One region of the Actinoplanes sp. NPDC049668 genome, then DNA from elsewhere that is predicted to be linked to it. Evidence: riboswitches for the same ligand, from Rfam matches in the RefSeq annotation. Region 1 holds a riboswitch; the other holds the start of a gene.
What was found. Region 1 has a riboswitch for S-adenosylmethionine ahead of ACIBSW_RS33895 (aminotransferase class V-fold PLP-dependent enzyme). Riboswitches for the same ligand answer to the same signal wherever they lie in the genome.
Positions count from the first base shown of each region.

Region 2: it holds a riboswitch for S-adenosylmethionine, as region 1 does, so the genes downstream of both, thrC (threonine synthase) here and ACIBSW_RS33895 (aminotransferase class V-fold PLP-dependent enzyme) in region 1, are expected to answer to the same signal.

Region 1 covers NZ_JBITLR010000009.1:109,794-114,194, reverse strand. The annotation lists gene ACIBSW_RS33910 (MetQ/NlpA family ABC transporter substrate-binding protein) at 1-821, opposite strand, end outside; gene ACIBSW_RS33905 (methionine ABC transporter permease) at 844-1,443, opposite strand; gene ACIBSW_RS33900 (ATP-binding cassette domain-containing protein) at 1,497-2,480, opposite strand; SAM riboswitch class IV at 2,612-2,728, shown strand; gene ACIBSW_RS33895 (aminotransferase class V-fold PLP-dependent enzyme) at 2,760-4,049, shown strand; gene ACIBSW_RS33890 (TylF/MycF/NovP-related O-methyltransferase) at 4,118-4,401, shown strand, end outside.
Region 2 covers NZ_JBITLR010000001.1:1,174,243-1,178,643, reverse strand. The annotation lists gene ACIBSW_RS05540 (carbohydrate-binding domain-containing protein) at 1-244, opposite strand, end outside; gene ACIBSW_RS05535 (VTC domain-containing protein) at 246-1,067, opposite strand; gene ACIBSW_RS05530 (DUF4956 domain-containing protein) at 1,064-1,666, opposite strand; SAM riboswitch class I at 1,895-2,032, shown strand; gene thrC (threonine synthase) at 2,045-3,325, shown strand; gene ACIBSW_RS05520 (hypothetical protein) at 3,534-3,968, opposite strand; gene ACIBSW_RS05515 (GNAT family N-acetyltransferase) at 3,982-4,401, opposite strand, start outside.

The sequences.
Region 1 (4,401 bases):
AACGCGGCCAGGACCGAGCCCTGGTACTTGTCCTCGATGAACTTCTTCACCTCGGCGGAGTGCAGCAGCTTCTCCAGCTTGACCACCCGGGCGTCGCCCTCGTCGCCCGTGCGGACCACGACCAGGTTCGCGTACGGGTTGTCCTGACCGGCCTCGAGCGCGAGCGCGTCCTTGGCCGGGCTCAGGCCGGTCTCGATCGCGTAGTTGCCGTTGATCACCGAGGCCGCGGTGTCCTCGAGGCTGCGCGGCAGCTGGGCCGCCTCGAGGGCCTTGAACTCGAGGTTCTTCGGGTTGGTCGCGATGTCCTTCTCGGTCGCCTTGACGCCGACGCCGTCCTTGAGCGTGATGAGGCCGTTCTTCGCGAGCAGGTTCAGCGCGCGGCCGGAGTTGGACGGGTCGTTGGGGATGGCGATCACGCCGCCGGCCGGGATCTCGGCGAGCGTCTTGAACTTCTTGGAGTAGAGGCCGAGCGGCTCGATGTGCACCGGCTTGAGCGCGGTGAACTTGTAGCCCTTCGCCGCTACCTCCTCCTCCAGGTACGGGACGTGCTGGAAGTAGTTGGCGTCGATCTGCTTCTCCCGCAGCGCGACGTTGGGCTGGATGTAGTCGTTGAACTCGACCACCTCGAGCTTGAGGCCCTCGGCCGCGGCCAGGTTGTCCTTGACGTAGTTCAGGATCTCGGCGTGCGGTACCGGGCTGACGCCGACCTTCAGGGTGTCCTGCGCGGTGGATCCGGAGTCGGAGCCGGAGTCGCCGCACGCGGCGAGGGCGAGGACGAGCCCGGTGGCGGCGAGGGCGGCGGCGATCGAGCGGCGGCGCATGAGTGGTGCCTTTCGGTAGGGGTTATCGGTGTGACAGGCGCCGGACGAGGACGTCGCCCAGCGTCTGGATGGCTTGCACGAACACGACGAGGACCACGACCGTCGCGATCATGACCTCGGTCTCGAAGCGCTGGTAGCCGTACCGGATGGCGAGGTCGCCCAGGCCGCCGCCGCCGACCACGCCAGCCATGGCGGAGTAGCCGACCAGCGCGACGACGGTGATGGTGAGGCCGGCGACCAGGCCCGGGCGGGCCTCGCGGAGCAGGACCTTGCCGACGACCTGGCGCCGGGACGCGCCCATGGCGACCGCGGCCGAGACGACGTCGCCGGGCACCTCGCGGATCGCCGTCTCGACGATGCGCGCGTAGAACGGGATGGCGCCGATGGTCAGCGGCACGATCGCCGCGGTGGTGCCGATGGTGGTGCCGACCACCGCGCGGGTGAACGGGATGACCGCGACCAGCAGGATGATGAACGGCAGCGACCGGCCGACGTTGACGATCAGGCCGAGCAGCGCGTTGAGCGGCGGCGCGGCGAGCAGCCCACCGCGGTCGGTCAGCACCAGCAGGATGCCGAGCAGCAGGCCGCCGACGGCGGTGAGCAGGGCGGCCCAGCCGACCATCCAGGCCGTCTCGCGCAGCCCGGCCCAGAGCAACTCGTTCAGCTCCGGCCAGGTCACGCGGCCACCTCCGCCAGGGCGCCCCGCTCGCGCAGGTGCCGCAGCGCCGCGGCGTTGTCGTCCGCGGTGCCGGGCAGCGCGATCCGCAGGCGCCCCGCGCGGGTCGCCGCGAGGCTCTGCACGGCGCCGTCGAGGATGCGCACGTCGAGGTCGAGGGCGCGGGCGAGCCCGGCCAGGATCGGCTCGTCGGCCGGCTCGCCGCTGACCGTGACGTCGACGACGGTCTCGCCCGGCCGGTGCCGCACCGGCGGCAGCGGGAAGAGGTCGCGGGCGAGCTCGGAGCCGGGGCGGCCCAGCAGGTCGGCGACCGGGCCGGACTCGACGAGGCGGCCCTCGCGCATGACCGCCGCCGAGTGGCAGATCCGCTTGACCACGTCCATCTCGTGGGTGATCAGCAGGATGGTCAGGCCGAGCCGCCGGTTCAGGTCGAGCAGCAGGTCGAGGATCGATCCGGTGGTCTCCGGGTCGAGGGCGGAGGTCGCCTCGTCGGAGAGCAGGACCTGCGGCCCGGCGGCGAGCGCGCGGGCGATGCCGACGCGCTGCTTCTGGCCGCCGGAGAGCTGCGCCGGGTACGCGGTGGCGCGCTCGGCGAGCCCGACGAGCTCGAGCAGCTCGGCCACCCGGCGGGCCCGGTCGGCGCGCGACATGCCGGTCACCTCGAGCGGGAACGCCACGTTGCCGGCGGCCGTCCGCGACGAGAGCAGCGCGAAGTGCTGGTGCACCATGCCGACCCGGCGGCGGGCCGCCCGCAGCGGCCGCTCGCGCAGCGCCGTCAGGTCGACGCCGTCGACGACGACCGTTCCGGCGTCGGGCCGTTCCAGCAGGTTGACGCAGCGCAGCAGGGTGCTCTTGCCGGCGCCGCTCTGGCCGAGCACGCCGAAGATCTCGCCCTGCCGGACGCCGAGATCGACGCCGTCGACGGCGACGACGTCGCGCCGCCGCGAGTGGTAGGTCTTGCGGAGACCCTCGATCTGAATCACGGATACTCCGTCGAATCCTATAAAGCCGATAGGTATGCGAGGAGGAAAGCTAGTCCGTCGACGCGGCCCGGGCCAACCGGCTGTAACGATCATCACCGCCCGGTACGGCCGAACCTGATACGGTGCGGACTGGTCATGAGTGCCAGCGCAAAGCCCCGGCTTGCTGGCCGGCAACCCTTGTGTTCGCGATGGGGTGCTCCGGGTGAGGACCGGGCCTGCGTCGACAACGACGCGGGCAAGCGCGGGCCCCGTGGGGTCCCCGACCTCGCGGAGGCGCACATGTCCCTGTTGCCACAGCACACGCCGCAGCACACCGAGCTCGATGTCATCGGCGCCGGGCTCACCGTCCGGCTGCCGGGCGGGGACACCGTCGGTTTCGCCCACCTCGACTACGCCGCGTCGGCGCCCTGCGTCCGCGCCGCGGCCGACGCCGTCGAGGGTCTGCTGCCCTGGTACGGCAGCGTCCACCGGGGCGCGGGCGTCCGGTCCCGCACCTCGACGTGTGAGTACGAACGCGCCCGCGACATCGTGGCCGGCTTCGTCGGCGCGCGACCGGGCGACACCGTGGTCTTCACCCGCAACACCACCGACGCACTCAACCTGCTCGCCCGCTGCCTGCCGGCGGGCGTCACCACGATCGTCTTCGACGGCGAGCACCACGCGAACCTGCTGCCCTGGCCCGCGCCGCTGCGGCTGGCGACACCGTCGAGCCCGGACGCCGCCGTCGAGGCCGTGGAGCGGGCGCTGCGGTCGCTGCGCGGTCCGGCGCTGCTCGCCGTCACCGGCGCGAGCAACGTGACCGGCGAGGTCTGGCCGGTCCGGCGCCTGGCCGACGTCGCACACCGGTACGGCGCCCGCGTCGTGGTCGACGCCGCGCAGCTCGCGCCGCACTCCCCTGTCGACCTCGCCGCCCTCGGCGCCGACTATCTGGCCCTGTCCGGCCACAAGCTGTACGCGCCCTTCGGCGCGGGCGTGCTGGCGGGCCGCGCCGACTGGCTGGACGCGGCGGCGCCCTACCTGCGCGGCGGCGGTGCCAGCTCGTCGGTCGGCGCCGCCGGCGAGGTCACCTGGGCCACCGGGCCCGCCCGGCACGAGGGCGGCACGCCGAACCTGCTCGGCGCGGTATCCCTGGCGGCGGTCTGCGCGGCGCTGGGCCGCGCCGACCGGGCCGCGCTGCACGAGCGGGAGCAGAGCCTGCTGGCCCGGCTGCGCGGCGGCCTGGCCGGGCTGCCCGGCGTCGCCGAGGTCAGCGTCTTCGGCGCCGCGCAGCCCCGGGTGGGCATCGTGTCGCTCGCGCTGCCCGGCGGCGACGCCGCGGCGGTCGCCGAGCGGCTCGCCGAGGAGCACGGCATCGGGGTGCGGGCCGGCCAGTTCTGCGCGCACCCGCTCACCCGCCGCCTCACCGGCGCCGCCGCCGTGGCCGGCTGCGACACCGCGGCGGCCCTCCTACGGGTGAGTTTCGGGCTGGGCACCACCGACGGCGACATCGACCGGTTCGTGACCGCCATCGCCGGGTTGACGTCGGGCGACGCCGGCCGGCAGCTCGTCGGCGGGCGCGCCGGACGATAGCGGCCGGGCCGAACCAACTTGCTTCAATCTCTCGAGCGGCCGGGTAAGTCTCGACTACGATCCCGCACATGCCGTGGAAACAGCAGATCAACAAGGCACTGACCCGGACCGTCGGATACCGGATCGTCCGGACGGAGGCCAAGCAGGCGTCACCCCCGAAGAAGAAGGCCGCGAAGCCCGGGTTCCCCGCGGACTACGACGAGATGGCGCGGCCCATCATGGCCGCCGCCCGGCCGTACTCGATGACCCGGCGGGAGAAGCAGTACGCCCTCTACCTCGCCACCCGCTACGTGGTGAAGCACGACATCCCGGGTGCCATTGTGGAGTGTGGAGTGTGGCGCGGCGGCAGCAT
Region 2 (4,401 bases), on a different contig from region 1:
TGATCGAGACGCCGCTCGCGCTGGACGTGGCGCCGGAGCCGGTCAGCGTCACCGCGGCGACGCTCTGCTCGCTCCAGGTGTGGTCGGCGGGCTCGTCGTGGTCGACCGCGTTGGCGGCCAGCGCCTGCGCCGCAGCGGGGCCCGCGGCCAGGGCCTGTGCCGCAGCGGGCGCGGCCCGGCACGGTGCCGGCGCGACGGCCAGGGTGCCGGCCACGGCGGCGATCAGGAGGGGGGATCGGTGCATCTCACGTCCTTCGGTCGGCGGCCGGCGCGGAGCCGGCCGGTGCTGCGGGATGGAAGTGGCGGCGCAGCAGGCGGCGCCACGGCGCGGACGGCAGGCCGGGTCGCAGGGCGGCGAGGCCGGTCGCGTACTTGGAGATGGACGCCGGGCGGTGACCCCGGGCCCAGAGCAGGCGGTCGACCTCGCAGGCCGCGGCCCGCGTCTTGGTCTCGACGACGGCCAGCGCGGGCAGGCTCAGCCCGGCCCGGCCGACATCGGCCCAGGACAGGTCGACGTCGATGGTCACCCGGCTCTGCGAGGCCGGGAGATAGAGGGTGCTGCGCAGGTAGTGGGTGGTCAGCACCGGCCCGAAGGACAGCCCGGCGATGCCGCCGAGCTCCGCGAGGACGGCCTCGACGAACCAGCGGCCGGGTGCGAGGTCGCCCTGCTGCCGCTGCTCGTACGCCAGCCGGGTCTTGACCGTGCCGCCGCGCACGCCCTCGGTCTTGACCTCGAGCCAACACCCTCCGGAGTCGAGGTAGGTCCGCGTCCGGATCTTGAACCGGCGGCGCCGGCGCAGCGCGGTGAGCCGGAAGCAGAGCAGGTCGGCGGTGTCGAAATAGACGGAGCCGTAGCGAAAGAGCCGGATGCCGTCGATGTCGAGGATCCGGGCGTCTCGGCCGATGGCCGGCAGCAGCCGGGCCAGGTCGTCGAGCGCGAGCACGTACTTGCGGTCCCGCCTGACCTGCAACTCGGCCTGCGCGGTGAGCTCGTCGAGCCCGATCGGCCCCAGCCCCGCCAGCCCGTCCAGCCGGTCGCCGACGGTCCGGGCGGGTGTCGTGGTCACCTGTGCGTTCCCGCCGTCGCGGCCTCGCGGCCGGTGGCGCCGGCGGGCGCCGCGCCGGGCGTGCGGGAGTAGCGGACCTCGACCGCCGTGGTCTCGTTGACCAGGTCCACCCGCTCGACCGAGACGGCGTGCACCCGCGCGCCGAGCAGCTGCTCGAGCTTCGCGACCAGGGCCACCTCGTCGGTGATCGCCGAGTCGAGGACGAGGACCTGGCGCCGGTAGCCGCGGAACAGCCGCGGGTGGTCCCCGAGGTACATGACGGCGAGGATCAGCGCCATCATCCCGGGCGCGAGCCAGGCCGAGCCTCCGCCGAGCGGGCCGAGGATGCCCAGGGCCAGCGCGGAGAAGTAGTAGGCGACCTCGTGCTGGTCCAGCTCGGTCGAGCGCAGCCGGATGATCGAGAGCACGCCGAAGAGCCCGAGCCCGAGCCCGGCCCCGACGGTGCTCGAGCTGAGCGAGCCGGCGACGGCCAGCACCCCGACGTTGACACCGAGGTACGCGACGACGAGATCGCGGCGGCGGTGCCGTGGGAAGTAGAGCCCGAAGACGAGCAGACAGACCGCAACGAGGTCGATCGCGAACAGAGCTAGCCGAGGCATGACGGGGCCCTTCCCTCAAGGCTTTCCGAGTGGCGACCAGGTGAACGGTCGGCAACAGATCCATGACTTTCAATGGAGACTAGGGTCCCGGCCCGGGAACCAACCTCAGAGAATGCTGTGAATCAATCGACCGGCATCTATCGCGAGGGAAGGACGTCGCTCACACCTCGGGACGGTCGGCTCCGATTTCGCCGCCCGCGTCGTAAGGTGTTGGAAACACAACTGAATACCTCATCCAGAGGGGCTGAGGGAACGGCCCGATGACGCCCCGGCAACCACCGCGCATGTCTCGATGACGAGGCCGCGTGCGGCAGGTGCTAATTCCGTCCCCATGTGCGTCGCACGACGCCCGGGGAAAGATGAGAGGAAGGCCTCATTATGACGTCGGCCGTCGACGCCCCCAGCAAGTCCCTCAGCCCCGCCCGCGCCCTCGTCTGCCGCGGCTGCGGCGCCGAATTCCCGCTCGTCGCGCAGCACGCCTGTTACGAGTGTTTCGGCCCCCTCGAGGTCGCCTACGACCCCGCCGCCCTCGCCAAGGTCACCCGCGAGCAGATCGAGGCCGGCCCGCAGAACATCTGGCGCTACGCCGCCCTGCTTCCCACCGGGCAGGATCCCGCCGGCCGGGTCACCCTCGACCCCGGCCTGACCCCGCTGGTCGCCGCCGCCGCCCTGGCCGCCGAGGTCGGCCTGCGCGCGCCGCTCTGGGTCAAGGACGACTCCGCCAACCCGACGCACTCCTTCAAGGACCGGGTCGTCTCCGTCGCGCTCACCGCCGCCCGCGAGCTGGGCTTCACCCGGTTCGCCTGCGCCTCGACCGGCAACCTGGCCAACTCCGTCGCCGCGCACGCCGCCCGCGCCGGGGTGCCCTCCATCGTCTTCATCCCCGGCGACCTCGAGCAGGGCAAGGTCATCACCACCGCCGTCTACGGCGGCGACCTGGTCGCGATCGACGGCTCCTATGACGACGTCAACCGGCTCTGCGGCGAGCTCGTCGAGACCGACGAGTTCGAGGACACCGCCTTCGTCAACGTGAACGTGCGGCCGTTCTACGCCGAGGGTTCGAAGACTCTGGGTTACGAGGTCGCCGAGCAGCTCGGCTGGCGCATCCCCGCACAGGTGGTCGTGCCGATGGCCAGCGGCGAGCTGCTCACCAAGATTGACAAGGCCTTCACCGAGCTCGTGGAGATCGGCCTGGTCGAGGCGCCCGAGGGCGGCTGGACCGTCTTCGGTGCACAGTCGGCCGGCTGCAACCCCATCGCCACGGCCCTGCACAACGGCACCGACCAGATCATCCCGGTCAAGCCGACCGGCATCGCGAAGTCGCTCAACATCGGCGACCCGGCCGCCGGCGCGTACGCGATCGAGGCCGTGACCCGCACCGGCGGCTGGATGGACTACGCCGGCGACGACGAGATCCGCGACGCCATCCAGCTGCTCGCCCGCACCACCGGCGTCTTCGCCGAGACCGCCGGCGGGGTCACCGTCGCGGTGCTCCGCAAGCTCGTCGCGAGCGGCCGGCTGGACCCCGACAAGGAGACCGTCGTCTTCAACACCGGCGAGGGACTGAAGACTCTGGACGCCGTCGCCGGGCAGGTCGGACCCACTCACCGGATCAAGCCGTCGCTGCGCGGCGCCCGCGACGCCGGCCTCCTCGGATAACTCAGAGTAGTCAAACATCTGCCCAACGTTGAGAATTCCTTCCCCTGAGGACTTGCGGAAGGATCCCAGGGTCGGCAGGATGCTCTACGCGGGAGGACGTGACGCCGTACGTGGCCCCACCTTTGAGCTTGGCGACAATCTCCTAGGGGCCCAACGACCCAGTGCCGGAGGCGCTGTGCGTCCGTCCTCCCGACCAAATTCTCCCGCCTCAGCGCCTCAGTCGCCGTAGGCCCGGCCGCAGCGGCGCCTCGCGGTAACCGCCCAGTGCCAGCCCGGCATGCCGCTCGAACGCGTTGCGCGTGCCGGCCGTTCCGGTCATCGCCCAGGAGTAGCCGCAGCAGGCCCAGTACGCGGGCCAGAACAGCGGGCCGAACACGGCGTACTGCCCGGCGTGCCGGGTCTCGTGCGCGAGCAGGCCGGCCCGGCTCTCGTGCAGCAGCCAGTCGGCCGTGCGCCGGGTGATGATCACCGAGCCGACCGTGAAGCAGGTCGCGGGCGGCATCTTTCGGCGGTAGCCCTCCGCGATCAGGATCCCGCCCGGCCCGCGGCGGATCCTGGTGCCGCAGAGTACGGCGAGCCCGAGGCCGACCAGCGTGGTGCCGTTCACCGCGGTGAGCGCGGTCCGGACCGTTGCCCAGCCCACCTCGTCACCGGCCTCAGGCCCGGCGGCGCATCTGCAGCTCGGTCAGGGCCGGGATGACCGGGTGCGGCACCCGCTTCCCGCCGTCCACGAAACCGAGCCGCTCGTACGCCCGGACGGCCCGGTCGTTGCCGACCACCACCTCGAGCATCAGCTCGTTCCGCCCGATCGAGGCCGACCACTGCGCGACCGCCTCGATCAACTCGGCGAGCATGCCGCTGCCGCGGTGCGCCGGTGTGACGTAGACCGCGAAGATCACCGTCGCGTCCGGCTCCTCGGGCAGCACCGTGCCGCCGGCGTGGCCGATCAGCCGCCCGCCCGGGTCCGCGACGAACTGGGCCAGCTGGCTGCCGGAGGAGGCCTGGACGATGCGCCGCCGGAAGTCGGCGTGCGGCCGGGCCGCCGCCTGCGCCACCGTCTCCAGGAACGCGAGCGG